2 regions of the Faecalibacterium sp. Marseille-Q3530 genome follow, and region 2 is predicted to be linked to the other one. Evidence: a T-box and tRNA genes for the amino acid it is inferred to sense, from the RefSeq annotation. Region 2 holds a T-box; the other holds one or more tRNA genes.
What was found. The T-box of region 2 lies ahead of tyrS (tyrosine--tRNA ligase). A T-box ahead of a tRNA ligase gene usually reads a tRNA of that ligase, here a tRNA-Tyr.

Region 1 (7,905 bases), on a different contig from region 2:
ACGGTGACTACGCAGTCTGCGAAGGCCCTCAGCCGTATTACTGGGGCGGTACCTGGATCTGCGGCGCAGCCGGCAGCGACAACCTCGACACCATCAAGGATGTCATGCAGAAGCTGACCTGCGATGAAGCCATCATGAAGCAGATCACCCTGGATACCCAGGACTACACCAACAACGAAAAGGCCATGGAAGAAATCGCCAGCAGTGATTACAAGTCCGACTTCCTGGGCGGCCAGAACCACATCGCGCTGTTCGCAGAGGCAGCCAAGAAGATCGACATGTCCAACGCCGGCCCGTATGACCAGGGCCTGAACGAGAGCTTCCAGAACGCCTTCAAGGATTACTTCACCGGCAACGTGGATGAAGATACCGCAAAGGCAAACTTCGAGACCGCCATCAAGGAGAAGTATCCGGAGCTGACCGACGTTGTCTGGCCCGCATAAGGCAGACGCACTCGCACACAACTGAGATCAGGGGGGCGGGCCGGGCGCAGTGCCCCGCCCGCTCCCTTTTTTCCTGAAACACCCGTCAGGAGGCAGTCACATGGGAGAGAAAACAAAAAAGAAAGGGTCGATCAGCTACGCGAAATGGGGCTACATCTTCATCGCACCGTTCTTTCTCATTTTCGCGGTATTCCAGCTGATCCCCCTGGCATCCACCATCTATTACAGCTTCTTTGAATATTACCGCAGCGGTCTGAAGATCATCGGGCCCAACTTCGTGGGCTTGAAAAACTACGCGACCCTGTTTGCAACAGACCTGCCCAAATATTTCAGCAACACTCTGCTGCTCTGGATCATCGGCTTCATCCCGCAGATCGCCATCTCCCTGCTGCTGGCGGCCTGGTTCACCGACCTGCGCCTCAGGCTGAAGGGCCAGACCTTCTTCAAGACGGTCATCTACATGCCCAACCTGATCATGGCATCGGCGTTCGCCATGCTGTTCTTCGCCCTCTTCTCGGACAACGGCCCCGTCAATGCGGCGCTGATGGGCATGGGCATCCTCAAGCAGCCGTTCAGCTTCCTGAACACGGTCTGGGGCAACCGCGGTCTGATCGGCCTGATGAACTTCCTGATGTGGTTCGGCAACACCACCATCATGCTGATGGCCGCCATCATGGGCGTGGACCCCACCCTGTATGAGGCCGCCGAGCTGGATGGCTGCACCCCGAACCAGATGTTCTGGAAGATCACCATCCCGCTCATCCGCCCCATCCTCGTTTACGTCATGATCACCTCGATGATCGGCGGCTTGCAGATGTTCGATGTGCCGCAGATCCTGACCAACGGCAAGGGCGGCCCGGACCGCACCTCCACCACCATGATCATGTACCTGAACAACCACCTGTTCAGCAAGAACTACGGCATGGCAGGCGCGGTGTCTGTGGTGCTGTTCCTCGTCTGCGCTGTGCTCTGCGTCGTCGTTTACATGAGCCTGACTAGGGAAGACGATGGCCGCAGCAAGGCAGAGCGCAAGGCTCTGAAAGGAGGAAAGAAGTAATGGCTCACACTGCATTGACAAAGTCGGAAAAAGCCACACTGGCGGCCCGCCGCACCGGGTGCTACATCGCGCTGGTGCTCATCAGCTTTCTGTGCCTGTTCTTCTTCTATGTGCTGGTCATCAACTCCACCCGCACCCACTTTGAGATCCAGAAAGGCTTTTCGCTGCTCCCCGGCAAATCCCTGATGACCAACCTGACAAACGTGCTGAACGACGCGAATATCCCGGTGCTGACCGGTGTGCGGAACAGCCTGATCGTCTCGGCCTGCTCGGCTGCGCTCAGCGTCTACTTCTCGGCCCTGACGGCTTACGGCATTTATGCCTACAACTTCCGGTTCAAGAAGGCGGCGTTCGCCATCATCCTGCTCATCATGACCATGCCGACGCAGGTGTCGGCTCTGGGCTTTTTGCAGCTCATCACCAAGATGGGCCTGAAGAACTCGTTCCTCCCGCTCATCATCCCCAGCATCGCAGCGCCTGCCGTCTTCTTCTTCATGAAGCAGTACCTTGACGCCAGCCTGCCGATGGAGATCGTGGAGGCGGCCCGCATCGACGGAGCTGGAGAGTTCTATACCTTCAATAAGATCGTGCTTCCCATCATGAAGCCCGCGCTGGCGGTGCAGGCCATCTTCGCTTTCGTGTCCAGCTGGAACAACTATTTCATCCCCGCTCTGGTCCTGGATACCGCCGATAAGAAGACCCTGCCCATCCTGATCGCACAGCTGCGCAGTGCAGACTTCCTGAAGTTTGATATGGGCAAGGTGTACATGATGGTCGCCATCGCCATCCTGCCCGTGATTGTCGTCTACCTGCTGCTCTCGAAGTTCATCGTCCGCGGCGTAGCACTGGGCGGCGTGAAGGGCTAAAATTTCGACCGCTGCCAGCGGCAGAAACAGGGAGAAATTTTTGGCGCAGCGGTCTGCAAGACGCGAGGCCCGCTCAAGGGCCGAAGCGGATGCAGGGCACCGCAAGAGGGCGCTGCTTCCGCTTCCCGCACGAGAGACCAAACGAGCATTCGCCACTCTCTATTATGCGTCGCAGGACAAACGATTCGTGCAACGCGAGGCCCGCTCAAGGGCCGAAGCGGATGCAGGGCACCGCAAGAGGGCGCTGCTTCCGCTTCCCGCACGAGAGACCAAACGAGCATTCGCCACTCTCTATTATGCGTCGCAGGACAAACGATTCGTGCAACGCGAGGCCCGCTCAAGGGCCGAAGCGGATGCAGGGCACCGCAAGAGGGCGCTGCTTCCGCTTCCCGCACGAGAGACCAAACGAGCATTCGCCACTCTCTATTATGCGTCGCAGGACAAACGAATCGTGCAACGCGAGGCCCGCTCAAGGGCCGAAGCGGATGCAGGGCACCGCAAGAGGGCACTGCTTCCGCTTCCCGCACGAAAGCCCCAAACGAGCATTCGCCATTCTCTATTATGCGTCGCATGGCAAACGAATCGTGCAGCACGAGCCCCATCCCCCTGTGATCGGCAATGCAGCACGGCTGCACGCAAACGAATTACGACCGTTCCTGATTCTCCTTCCATATTATAACAGCAGACAGCCCGGAGACGACCTGCTCCGGGCTGTCTGCTGTTTTTTCCGATTTACAAAACTGAACTGAACCAGTATAATAAAGTACGAAGTATAAAACACAGGAGGAGACCCAGTTGATTCATTTGATTGAAACGGTCTACCGTTTTCTCTGGGGCGATTTGTTTGTGCTGCCCATTGCGGGCGGCGTGGGGATCTCGCTGATGGTGGTGCTGCTGCTCACGGCGGGGGTGTTCTTCACCCTGCGGACGCGTCTGCTGCCGGTGCGGCTGTTCCGGGATATGATCTCGGCCGTCTGCGAGAAAAACCAGAGCAGAGACAGCCTTTCGTCGTTCCAGACCCTCATCGTTTCCACGGCCACCCGCGTGGGCATGGGAAATCTGGTGGGCGTTGTGGCGGCGGTGTCTGCCGGTGGCGCGGGCGCAGTGTTCTGGATGTGGGTCACGGCCTTGCTTGGCGCGTCCACCGCGTTTGTGGAATCCACCCTGGCCCAGAAGTACCGACAGCCCGATCCGCTCTACGGCGGCCAGCGCGGCGGCCCGGCCTATTATATCCACATGTGGGCGGAGCGGAAGCGGAAGAAATCGCTGCGGCGCTCGGTGGTCGCGGTGCTGTTCGCGCTGTCGGGCCTCATCTGCTGGTGCGGCATCAGCCAGGTCATCAGCAACTCGGTGAGCTCGGCGTTCAAGAATGCGTTCCACATCCCGCCCATTGCAACGACGGTGGCACTGGTGATGCTGGCGGCAGTCATCGTGCTGCGCAAGAACGCCACCGTGAAAAGCCTGGACGTCATCGTGCCGGTGATGGCGGTCTGCTATTTTGTGATGACGCTCTATGTCATCGCGACCAATATCACCCACCTCCCGGCGGTGCTGGGCAGCATCTTTTCGGAAGCCTTCGGCCTGCGGCAGGTGGCGGCGGGCGGCTTTGGCGCCGTTCTGATGAACGGCATCAAGCGCGGCCTGTTCTCCAACGAGGCGGGCAGCGGCTCGGCACCCTGCGCGGCCGCAGCTGCCGAATGCGATGACCCGGTCAAGATGGGACTGGTCCAGGCGCTGGGCGTCCTCATTGATACGATCGTCATTTGCAGCTGCACGGCCTTCGTCATGCTGCTGGCCCCGGAATCTGTCACGGCGGGCCTGACCGGCATGGACCTCTTGCAGGCGGCGGTGCAGTACCATCTGGGCAGCTTCGGCGTCATCTTCATCGCTGTGACGCTGGCGCTGTTCAGCTTTTCTACCTTCATCGGTATCCTGTTCTACGCCCGCTCCAATGTGGCGTATCTCTTCGGGGACCGCTGGCTCTGGCAGACCCTTTATAAGGTATTGGCGCTGGGGATGCTGCTGGTGGGCGGTGTGCAGGCCTACACGGTCGTGTGGGACCTTGGCGATGTGGGCATCGGCCTGATGACCATCTTCAACCTCATCGCGCTCTATCCGCTTTCCGGCGAGGCCATTGAGGCTCTCCGGGACTATGAGCACCGGAAGCATCTGGAACACTGAGCAGGGGAGACGCCCCGCTCCATGAATCGTTAGCAAAACGGCGCAGCCGAAGCGGAGGATTTCCGCCAAGCTGCGCCGTTTTTTTGCGCTCAAAAAAAGAAGCTGAAAAAATGCGAAAAAACGGTTGACAAATCCGCTTTTGTCTGCTAAAATAAACAAGTCGTCCGGCAAGGACGTGAACAGAATCTGGGCGTGTTCCCGAGTGGCCAATGGGGACAGACTGTAAATCTGCTGCTTTTCAGCTTCGGTGGTTCGAATCCACCCGCGCCCACCAAGAGATCCAGTATCCGAACCGGGTACTGGATTTTCTGTTTTGTAGACTTTTCTCAGGGCTGGGCGGGTGGATTCGAACAGCTGCGGCGCTGTCGCAGAAGACAGCGCAAAAACAGCCCGGTGGGCTGTTTTTAGCAGCGCGGCTCGCGACATCCACCCGCGCCCACCCATCTGACAGCTCTCGTGTGAAAACACACAGGGGCTGTTTTATTTTTGTCTGCGCAGGGGTGCAACACATCCTCGAAGTTGAGAAAAACGGAGCATTTGTCACAAACTTATCACAAAAAGGTTACAAACCGACTTTTTCCACTCAAAAAGATTGTGAAACGATTGTTTATCTGGTATCATATCGGGGTGGCTGGCAAGTTGTGCCGGTCTGCGAGAAGAAATGAATCAAGATCAAGGAGAAGTACCCATGAAGAAAAAGAACGTTCTGGCTTCGCTGCTCCTGGCAGGTGCGATGTTCCTGACCGCATGCGGCGGCAGCGCATCCTCCACCAGCGCAGCAGGCGGCGTGTCCGGCAGCTTTACCGGTACGGCCAAGGGTATGGGCGAGGTGTCCGTCACCCTGACCCTGACGGACAACGTCATTACCGACTGCACCGCTAAGGGCGACGAGGAGACCTCCGGCATCGGCTCGGTGGTCATTGAGCAGTTCCCCGGCGAAGTCGTGGAAGGCAACACCATCAACCTCGACAGCATCAGTGGTGCGACCATCACCTCCAATGCGTTCGTGGAGGCTGCCAAGGCCGCACTGACCGAGGCCGGCCTGAACCCCGACGATTACATGGCCAAGGCAGACAAGACCGCCAACGGCGAGACCGTCAGCTATGATGCCGACGTCGTCGTCATCGGTGCAGGCGGCGCAGGCATGACCGCCGCCATGACCGCTGCCGATGCAGGCCAGAAGGTCGTCATCCTGGAGAGCCAGGCCATGGTGGGCGGCAACTCTGCCCGCGCCACCGGCGGCATGAATGCAGCCAAGACCGTCTATCAGGACGAGAACGAGTTCGATCAGGCTGCCGGTGTGGAAAAGACGCTGGCAACGGCTGCTGAAAAGTATGCCGACAATGAGACCATCACCGCACTGGCCAAGACCGTTTCCGAGCAGTGGGCTGCCTATCAGGCCAACCCCACCGGCTACTTCGACAGCGTGGAGCTGATGGAGCTGGACACCATGGTCGGCGGCAAGGGCATCAATGACCCGGAGCTGGTCAAGACCCTGTGCGAAGGCACGGCAGACGCCATCGACTGGCTGGATGAGAACGGCATCACCCTGCACAACGTCTCCAGCTTCGGCGGTGCATCCGTCAAGCGCATCCATCGCCCGGTCAACGAAGAGGGCAAGGTCGTCTCCGTGGGCGCTTACATGATCCCGCTGCTGCAGGAGAACTGCGAGAAGCGCGGCATCGACATCGTGCTGAACACCACCGTGGATACCATCCTGACCGATGCCAACGGCGCAGCCGTGGGCGTTTCCGGTACCGATAAGGACGGCAACACCGTCGTCGTCAACGCTAAGAGCGTCATTCTGGCCACTGGCGGTTTCGGTGCCAACCTCGATATGGTCACCCAGTACAAGCCCGAACTGGCAGGCTTTATGACCACCAATGCCGCTGGCGCACAGGGCCAGGGCATTGAGATGGCGACTGCCATCGGCGCAGGCACCGTGGATATGGACCAGATCCAGATCCACCCCACCGTTGAGGCCAACACCGCCGCCCTCATCACCGAGGGTCTGCGCGGTGACGGCGCGATCCTCGTCAACGCCAACGGCGAGCGCTTCATTGATGAAGTCGGCACCCGCGACGTGGTCTCCGCTGCCGAGATCGCACAGCCGGGCAGCTACAGCTGGCTGATCGTCGATCAGGCCATGGCCGATGCTTCCAGCGTCATCCAGGGCTACATCAAGAAGGGCTACACCAAGACCGGTGCGACCTACGAGGAGCTGGCCAAGGAGCTGGACGTTGATCCTGCTACCTTCGCCAACACCATGGAGACCTGGAACGGCTATGTTGAGGCCAAGAACGACCCCGACTTTGGCCGCACCAGCTTTGCAAACCCGCTGAACAATGGCCCCTACTATGCCATTAAGGTCACTGCCGGTGTCCACCACACCATGGGCGGCGTGACCATCAACAGCGCCACCGAAGTGCTGAAGGAAGACGGCACCGTCATTCCCGGCCTGTTCGCAGCCGGTGAAGTGACGGGCGGCGTCCACGGTGCAAACCGTCTGGGCGGCACCGCCGTGGCCGACTTTGTGGTCTTTGGCCGCATCGCCGGTGAGAGCGCAGCCAACTACGCAAGCGCACAGTAAAACCGAATAAAAGGCCGGGAGGCCGCCTCTGTCGAACGACTGGGGCGGCCTCCCGTTTTTTGTTGGGAAAATTCCCTTCCCACTGCGGGGAAAAGCATGGTATAATCAGGGTATCAAAAAGAGAATCGGCAAGAGGTATCCGCTATGATGTACACACTGCATTACGATTCCCCGCTGGGCGGCATTCTGCTGGCAGCAGATGATGTGGGCCTGACAGGGCTTTGGTTCGACGGCAAACCGTATTTTGCCGAGGGTCTGGACCCGGACCACACGGCGCAAAAAACGCCCATCCTGCAGCAGGCAGAGCGCTGGCTGAAGGTCTATTTCAGCGGCCGGGAGCCGGGTTTCACCCCGCCGCTCCATCCCATGGGGTCGCCTTTCCGGCAGGCAGTGTGGGAGCTGCTGCTGCAGATCCCCTATGGCCAGACCACGACCTACGGTGCGCTGGCAAAGCAGCTGGCGGAAAAGCAGGGGAGGCTCCGCATGTCTGCACAGGCAGTGGGCGGTGCCGTCGGGCACAATCGGATCGCGATCCTTATCCCGTGTCACCGGGTCGTCGGAACGAACGGCAGCCTGACCGGCTATGCGGGCGGCATCGACAAAAAGGAAAAACTGCTGCGGATGGAACACGTCAACATGGAGCAGTTCTTTGTGCCGTAACCGGGGGAAAAGGCTGCGATGCCATCCACTTGGGAGTTGGATGACTGCCGCATCCGGCATCCGGGCAAGTAAGTGCAGGCAGGGCCGTGCTGTTCAAGTCCTCTGATC
Region 2 (7,905 bases):
GGCCCTGCGCAGGAGCTGGAGCTGCCCAGCGCACCCAAGCAGTTCCTGCACTACTTCACCGAGAACGACCGTCCTCAGCCCAAGCTGGACCGCAACACCGAGCACGGCATGGCCGTCTGCCTGGGCCGTCTGCGGGAGGACACCCTGTTCGATTACAAGTTCGCCTGCATGAGCCACAACACCCTGCGCGGTGCGGCAGGCGGTGCGGTCCTTCTGGCAGAGCTGCTGGCCGCCAAGGGCTATTTTGACTGATCTGCGTTCCCAAACACAGCAAAAGGAGATCTTACACTATGAAAAATCCTGTCTTTACCGGCGCGGGCGTAGCGATCATCACCCCGATGTACGAGGATGGCAGCGTCAATTTTGACGAACTGGGCCGCATCATCGAGGACCAGATCGCGCGCGGCACCGATGCCATCGTCATCTGCGGAACCACCGGTGAGTGCTCCACCATGACCGATGAAGAGCAGCTGGCTGCCATCAAGTTCACCGTCGATACCGTCAACCACCGGGTGCCCGTCATCGCGGGTGCCGGTTCCAACGACACCGACCACGGCTGCGCACTGGCTGCAAAGTCTGCCGAGTGCGGCGCCGATGCCCTGCTGCTGGTCACCCCGTACTACAACAAGACCACCCAGGCGGGCCTGATCGCGCACTTCACCGCCATGGCTGATGCGGCTGGGATCCCGGTCATCCTCTACAACGTGCCCTCCCGTACCGGCCTGAACATTGCCCCGGAGACGGCTCTGGAGCTGAGCAAGCACCCGCTCATCAATGGCATCAAGGAAGCGTCCGGCAACATTTCACAGGTGGCGAAGATTGCACAGCTGTGCGGCGATGAACTGAACATCTACTCCGGCAACGACGACCAGGTAGTCCCCCTGCTGTCCCTCGGCGGCAAGGGCGTCATCAGCGTCGTCTCCAACGTCAAGCCGGAGCTGATGCATGACTGCTGCAAGGCTTGGTTCGACGGCGACACCCGGAAGGCCTGCCAGCTGCAGCTGGAGATCCTGCCGCTGGCAGACGCTCTCTTCTGCGAGGTCAACCCCATCCCGGTCAAGTACGCCATGAACGTGCTGGGCTGGAACGCCGGTGCCTGCCGCCTGCCTCTGGTGGAGCCCAGCGACGCACACAAGGAGAAGATCGAACAGGCGCTTGCCGCAGAAGGCCTCCTGAAATAACAACAGAACAACGCACAAATGCCCGGTGGAACGTTCTTCCGGGCATTTGGCCTTTTCGGAAAATCAAAGAACGAGGTAAGATCAAATGACGGATATTATCATTCAGGGCATCGGCGGCCGGATGGGACATGTGCTGTGCGAGATGATCGCCCAGCGGGAAGACTGCCGTGTCATTGCCGGTATTGATGTGAAGGACGGCGAGCAGAACGGCATCCCCGTTTACGACAGCTTGGAAAAGCTGGACGGCAAGGGCGATGTAGTCATCGACTTCAGCTCCCCCGCTGCCGTGGAAAAGGCCCTGCCCTATTGCGAGGCACACAAGCTGCCCATCGTGGTCTGCACCACCGGCCTGTCCGAAGAGCTGCAGCTCAAGGTCGTGCAGCTGTCCCGCACAGTGCCCGTGTTCAAGAGCGCCAACATGTCCATCGGCATCAATGTGCTGTCTGAGCTGTGCAAGCGCGCGTCGGCCATTCTGGGTGCTGCGTATGATGTGGAGATCGTGGAGCAGCACCACCACAACAAGCTGGATGCCCCCAGCGGCACGGCTTTGATGCTGGCCGACGCCATCAACGAAGAGAACGACGGCGCATATCACTACGTTTACGACCGCTCCTCCGTCCGCCAGAAGCGCGACCCCAAGGAGATCGGCATCAGCTCGGTGCGCGGCGGCAGCATCGTGGGCGACCACGAGGTGCTGTTCTGCGGCCCGGACGAGGTCATCACCCTCAAGCATACCGCCTATTCCCGCAGCATTTTTGCAAACGGTGCCATCAATGCCGCTGTTTATCTTGCAAAAAAGGAGCCGGGACTGTACAATATGGGTAACATGATCGCAGAAATGTGATCCCGCCGGATCTTGCAGCCCGTATGGGCAGAATGGAGTGTTTACTATGTACGGTGTTTCGAAGATCAACATTGAACCCAGTCTGATGATGATCAGCGTCCAGGATGTCGAGTTCAAGGGCAACAGTCTGGCACGGTATTTACAGATTTTTGCGGATACCGGCGTCGTGGTGGATATGATCAGCCAGAGCGCACCCCATGGCACCACCATGGATTTCAGCTTTACGGCCTCGGCCAGCGACCTGCCCCTCGTGATGAAAGCCATCTCGGCCGCCAACCTCGACAAGGATGCCAAGGCTTCCCCGCTCATCAGCGTGGGCTACTCCAAGCTGAACCTCTTTGGTGAAGAGATGGTCACCAGCTGCGGTGTGGCAGCCCGTGCCCTGAACGCTCTGGCCATGGCAGACATCGAAGTGCTGCTCATCACCACCAGCGATCTGGATATTTCCCTTCTGGTTCGCGCAGAAAACGAGGATGCTGCCTACGATGTGCTGAAGAAGGCATTCGAGCTGTAAAAAAGCCCGATCCATCTCAAATATTTTCGACGTGCAACAAGAGCCGCCCGCTTCTCGGTTTTGAGAAGCGGGCGGCTCTTAATGTTGTGAGTGGTTTGCTGTGTTTTGCAAAAGCGCTTTACAGTGTGACCTTGTGGTAGATCTTCTTGCCCTTCTTGATGACGATGCCATTGGCCAGCTGCTCTGCCGTGAAGCTGACGGTGGGAGCGGCGACCTTCTCACCATCAACGAGGACGCCTCCCTGGGTGACCAGACGGCGGGCCTCACCGTTGGAGGCGGCCAGACCAGCCTTGACCATCACGGTCAGGATGCCGATGGAGCCGTCCGTCAGGTCTGCCTCGGTCAGCTGGGTGGTGGGCATGTGCTCGGTATCGGCTGCACCGCTGAACAGGGCGCGGGCGGCGTTCTGGGCTTTGTCGGCCTCTTCCTTGCCGTGGACCATGCTGGTCAGCTCGTAGGCCAGGATCTCCTTTGCCTCGTTCAGGCGCTGATCCTTCCAGGTGGCCATCTCGTCAATCTGCTCCAGCGGCAGGAAGGTCAGCATCCGGATGCACTTCATGACATCGGCATCGCCGACATTGCGCCAGTACTGGTAGAACTCGAAGGGGCTGGTCTTGTTGGGGTCAAGCCAGACGGCGTTGCCGGCGGTCTTGCCCATTTTCTTGCCCTGGGAGTCGGTCAGCAGGGTGATGGTCATGGCGTAGGCGTCCTTGCCCAGCTTGCGGCGGATGAGCTCAGTGCCGCCCAGCATGTTGCTCCACTGATCGTCGCCGCCAAACTGCATGTTGCAGCCGTAATGCTGGAACATGTAGTAGAAGTCGTAGCTCTGCATGATCATGTAGTTGAATTCGAGGAAGGACAGGCCCTTCTCCATCCGCTGCTCGTAGCACTTGGCGCGCAGCATGTTGTTGACCGAGAAGCAGGCACCCACATCACGCAGCAGCTCGACGTAGTTCAGGTTCAGCAGCCAGTCGGCGTTGTTCAGCATCAGCGCTTTGCCCTCGGAGAAGTCGATGAACTTTTCCATCTGCTTTTTGAAGCAGGCGGCATTGTGGGCGATGTCCTCTTTGGTCAGCATCTTGCGCATGTCGGTACGGCCGGAGGGATCGCCGATCATGGTGGTGCCGCCGCCGATCAGAGCGATGGGCTTGTTGCCAGCCATCTGCAGGCGCTTCATCAGGGTCAGCGCCATGAAATGGCCTGCGGTCAGGCTGTCGGCAGTGCAGTCGAAGCCGATGTAGAAGGTTGCCTTGCCGTTGTTGATGAGGTCGATGATCTCCTCGTCGGTGATCTGCGCCACCAGACCGCGGGCCTTGAGTTCTTCGTACAGAGTCATGAGTTTTTTCCTCCTGTTTTGTGGGCAGAGGGATAAAAAACGCCCCCTGCCAAAATAAATTTGGCAGAGGGCGAGAAATGTTCGCGGTACCACCTCTGTTTGCCGTTCCCTCACGGAAGCGGCCTCACGAGTGCATGCCCCAGAGTAGGACGACACTCCTGCGTTTGTAACGCTCGCACGCGGCACAGCCTACTAGAGAGTTCTCTCATTCAGCTTACAGCTCCGGGAGGTATTTCCCCCACTGCTCTGCACGCCCCTTGCACCGACCGGGACCTCTCTGGGCAGAGCGCTTCAGGGTACTTGTTCCCTTCATCGCCTTTCAACAAAAGCCAGTGTAGCACAATTCCGGAAACTTGTCAATCACGAGTTTCGCTCTCGGCAAGGCCCAGCATTTCCCGCGCATTGGCACGGGAAAGCTCGGTGACATGGTCGCCTGAGATGATGTGCGCCAGAGCATCCACCCGGCCCTCCTGATCCAGCGGATGGATCTCGGTATAGGTGCGCTCGTTTGCAACATTTTTCTGGATAAGCAGATGGCAGTCGGCCAGAGCGGCGATCTGTGCCGTGTGCGTGATGCAGAGGATCTGATGATCCTGCGCGCTCTGCTTGAGCACCTCGCCGATGCGGCTGGCCGCCTTGCCCGAAACGCCGCTGTCGATCTCATCGTAGATGACGGTGGGCACGGCGTCTTTATCGGCCATCGCGTTCTTGATGGCCAGTGTGATGCGGCTCAGCTCGCCGCCGGACGCGATCTTTGCCAGAGGCTTCGGGGCCTCACCGGGGTTGGTGGAAATATAAAATTCCACGCTGTCCTGTCCATGGCTGGCCAGCGGGCCGCGCGCATGGCGGAGCGTCATCCGGACACCGGGCATGTTGAGGAAATCCAGCGTACCGGAGATGCGCCTGTTCAGCTCCTCAAAGGCCCGCAGACGGGTCTGGGTCAGGACCTCGGCCTTGTCCCGCGCCAGAACATACAGACGGTGCTTTTCCGCTTGCAGATGTTCGGCCCGCTCCTGCGAAAACTGGATGCGGTCCAGCTCCTCCCGCGCGGCCTTTCCAAAGGCGATGATGTCTTCCACCGTGTCGCCATACTTGCGCTTGAGCTTATAGATGAGGTCGATGCGCTGCTCAATCTCGTCCAGCTCTGCATCATTTGTATCATATCCGTCCAGCCGCCCGATGAGGTCCGCCGAGACGTCTTTGGCCGTATAATAGAGGTCGAGCAGCTGCCCGGCGGCATCCGAAAGCGTGTTGTCCACCTGCGCTGCTGCGTCGATCGCGTTGGAGGCTTCGCCCAGCAGGTCCACCGCGCCGGGCGTCTCATCATCGCCGGAAAGAAGCGCATAGCACTGAGAGATCCGCTCCCGGATGGTGGAGGCGTTCGCCAGCACCTTGCGGCGGGCGCTCAGCGTCTCCTCCTCGCCTTCGGTCAGGGCGGCATCCTCGATCTCCTGCACCTGATAGCTCAGCAGGTCGATCTTCCGCTGCTTTTCGGTCTCATCGGTGATGATGGCATCCAGCTCTTTTTTGACCTTGATGAGCTCCCGGTAAACGGTATAGTACGCCTGAAATGCGGCACCATTCTGCGCATAAGCGTCCAAAATCCCCTCGTGATGGGCCGGGTTCAGCAGGCCGACGGAGTCGTGCTGGCCGTTGATGTTGATCAGCCCGCCGCACAGCTCCCGCAGGATGGCGGCTGTGGCAGGCATCCCATTGATGCGGCAGGTGCTTTTGCCCTCGGCTGTAATCTCGCGGCTCAGGGTCAGGGCATCGGAGCGCTCATATCCGGCCTTTTCCAGGCTGTCCAGCACGGCACCCGGCACGTCATCAAAGGCGGCACGAATGACCGCTTTGGCCGCCCCGGTGCGCACAAGGTCTTTGGACGTCCGGTTGCCGAGAATGGCATTGATGGAGTCGATCAAAATCGACTTGCCCGCGCCCGTCTCGCCGGTGAGGACGTTCAGACCCTTTTCAAAATGCACGTCGGCTTTCTGGATGACTGCAACATTTTCAATTTGCAGGCTGCTCAGCATGGTAATTTCTCCCGCATTATTTCTGTCCGATGTGGTGGGTCAGCTCCGAGCAGATGGTCTTTGCATCGCGCTCCGAGCGGGCCACGATCAGGAAGGTATCGTCGCCGGACAAGGTCCCGACAACATTTTTCCATTTCAGGGCGTCAAACACCTCACAGGCGGCATTCGCCATGCCGGAGTAGCATTTGACCAGAACGACGTGTCCGGCAAAATCCACCCCCAGAACAGACTCGTGGAAGATCGTCTCAAAACGGCCCTGGATCTTCGGGTTCAGCGCCTCGTTGTGGCTGGAAACATACCGGTAGCCGGTGCTCGTGGCTGCTTTGACCAGGCTGAGCTCTCGGATATCGCGGGAGATCGTGGCCTGTGTGGCATCGAATCCCTCATTTCGCAGGTGGTCGAGCAGGGACTCCTGACGGCTGATCGGATGCTCCTGGATCAGCCGCAGGATCGTCTGCTGACGCTCCCGCTTGCTTTTGGCATCGCCTCGGCTGCTGGCCATATCGGTTCCCCTTTCTGTCAAAACTTACCGTCTGCCGCGCAGTTTCTGGTCGATGGCCTGAAACTGGTCGGCTTTGCTGAAGGTGATGAGCTGCACGATCTGGTCACTCAGCCGCACTTCGGCGGTGGCACCGGCATGCAGAGAATAGCCTGCCGCACCATCGCAGCTGACGAAGACTTCCTCGTCCGCGACCTGACCGACGCAGATGTTGATCTTGCGTTCCTGCGCAAACACCATGGCCGGACTGGCCAGGCTGTGTGGGCAGATGGGCGTGACGACCACGCCCTTGGTCTGCGAGTCCAGGATGGGCCCGCCGGCCGCCAGCGAATAGGCCGTGGAGCCGGTTGGCGTAGCCACGATCACACCATCTCCGCGGTAATGCTCGACCAGGATGTCATCGCAGTAGATGCTGAAATCAATGGCCTGCTGCAAACGGCCCTTGGTGATGACGACATCGTTGAGGGCGTGGCCCTCCCAGCTGTCGTCGCCCAGAACGCGGACGTAAAGCAGCATCCGGTGGTCCAGCAGATAATCTCCCCGCGCAACGGCAGAAAGCTTCTGTTCCATCTCGTTGATCTCGCAGGTAGCCAGAAAGCCGCAGCGCCCCAGGTTGATGCCGAGGATGGGCTTCCGGTATTCCAGCGAGAGGTTGGCCTCGTGCAGGATGGTGCCATCCCCGCCGATGGTCAGGATGACATCCGTTTTTTCGAGGCATTCCTCCTGCGGCAGATACTCCACACCCATCGTGTCGCATTCGGCCTTGAGGTCGGTCTGCATCAGCACCCTGGCACCGTGGGTCAGCAGGATCTGCGCGGCCCGCTGCGAGATGCCGTAGGCCATCGCTTTGCCGGGGTTGGGTGAAATATAAACAGTCACACCCAGCACCTTCTTTCTGCTCTCAGTGGTCCAGCGTCGAATGGCTGGCTTCCACGACCTGTTTTGCCACACTGTCGTCCAGCACGGCGGGCTCTGCGCTCTTCTGCACGAACATCAGGTACTCAATGTTGCCTTCCGGGCCTTTGACGGGGCTGAAATCCAGCCCGCGCACGGCGAAGCCGTTGGCCGCTGCGTAGCCCATCGCATTGTGCAGCACCTCGCAATGGGTGGCCGGGTCGCGCACGACGCCGTTCTTGCCGACCTTTTCGCGGCCGGCCTCGAACTGCGGCTTGACCAGACAGACGCCCATGGCGTCCGATGTGGTGATCGCCTGCGCCACCGGGAAGATATGATGCAGCGAGATGAACGAGACATCCACACTGAAAAATTCAATGGGTTCGCCCAGCTGGTCGGAGGTAACGCTGCGGATGTTGGTGCGTTCCATGTTCACGACCCGCTCGTCGGTGCGCAGTTTCCAGGCCAGCTGGCCGTAGCCGACATCGACGGCATAGACCTTGACCGCACCATTTTGGAGCATGCAGTCGGTGAAGCCACCGGTGGACGCACCGATGTCCATGCAGACCTTGCCGTTGGGGGTCAGCGGGAAACACTGCATTGC

Region 1: it has a tRNA-Tyr gene. The T-box ahead of tyrS (tyrosine--tRNA ligase) is inferred to sense a tRNA for this amino acid. The anticodon was not compared.

The regions. Positions count from the first base shown of each region.
Region 1 is NZ_JAFREH010000012.1:80,373-88,277, forward strand. It holds gene J3350_RS10530 (twin-arginine translocation signal domain-containing protein) at 1-443, shown strand, start outside; gene J3350_RS10535 (carbohydrate ABC transporter permease) at 544-1,500, shown strand; gene J3350_RS10540 (carbohydrate ABC transporter permease) at 1,500-2,366, shown strand; gene J3350_RS10545 (sodium:alanine symporter family protein) at 3,162-4,547, shown strand; tRNA gene J3350_RS10550 (tRNA-Tyr) at 4,736-4,821, shown strand; gene J3350_RS10555 (flavocytochrome c) at 5,236-7,137, shown strand; gene J3350_RS10560 (methylated-DNA--[protein]-cysteine S-methyltransferase) at 7,282-7,797, shown strand.
Region 2 is NZ_JAFREH010000002.1:178,828-186,732, reverse strand. It holds gene asd (aspartate-semialdehyde dehydrogenase) at 1-252, shown strand, start outside; gene dapA (4-hydroxy-tetrahydrodipicolinate synthase) at 291-1,181, shown strand; gene dapB (4-hydroxy-tetrahydrodipicolinate reductase) at 1,267-2,025, shown strand; gene J3350_RS04020 (ACT domain-containing protein) at 2,072-2,539, shown strand; gene tyrS (tyrosine--tRNA ligase) at 2,658-3,875, opposite strand; T-box leader at 3,939-4,197, opposite strand; gene recN (DNA repair protein RecN) at 4,232-5,908, opposite strand; gene J3350_RS04005 (arginine repressor) at 5,925-6,410, opposite strand; gene J3350_RS04000 (NAD(+)/NADH kinase) at 6,435-7,286, opposite strand; gene J3350_RS03995 (TlyA family RNA methyltransferase) at 7,309-7,905, opposite strand, start outside.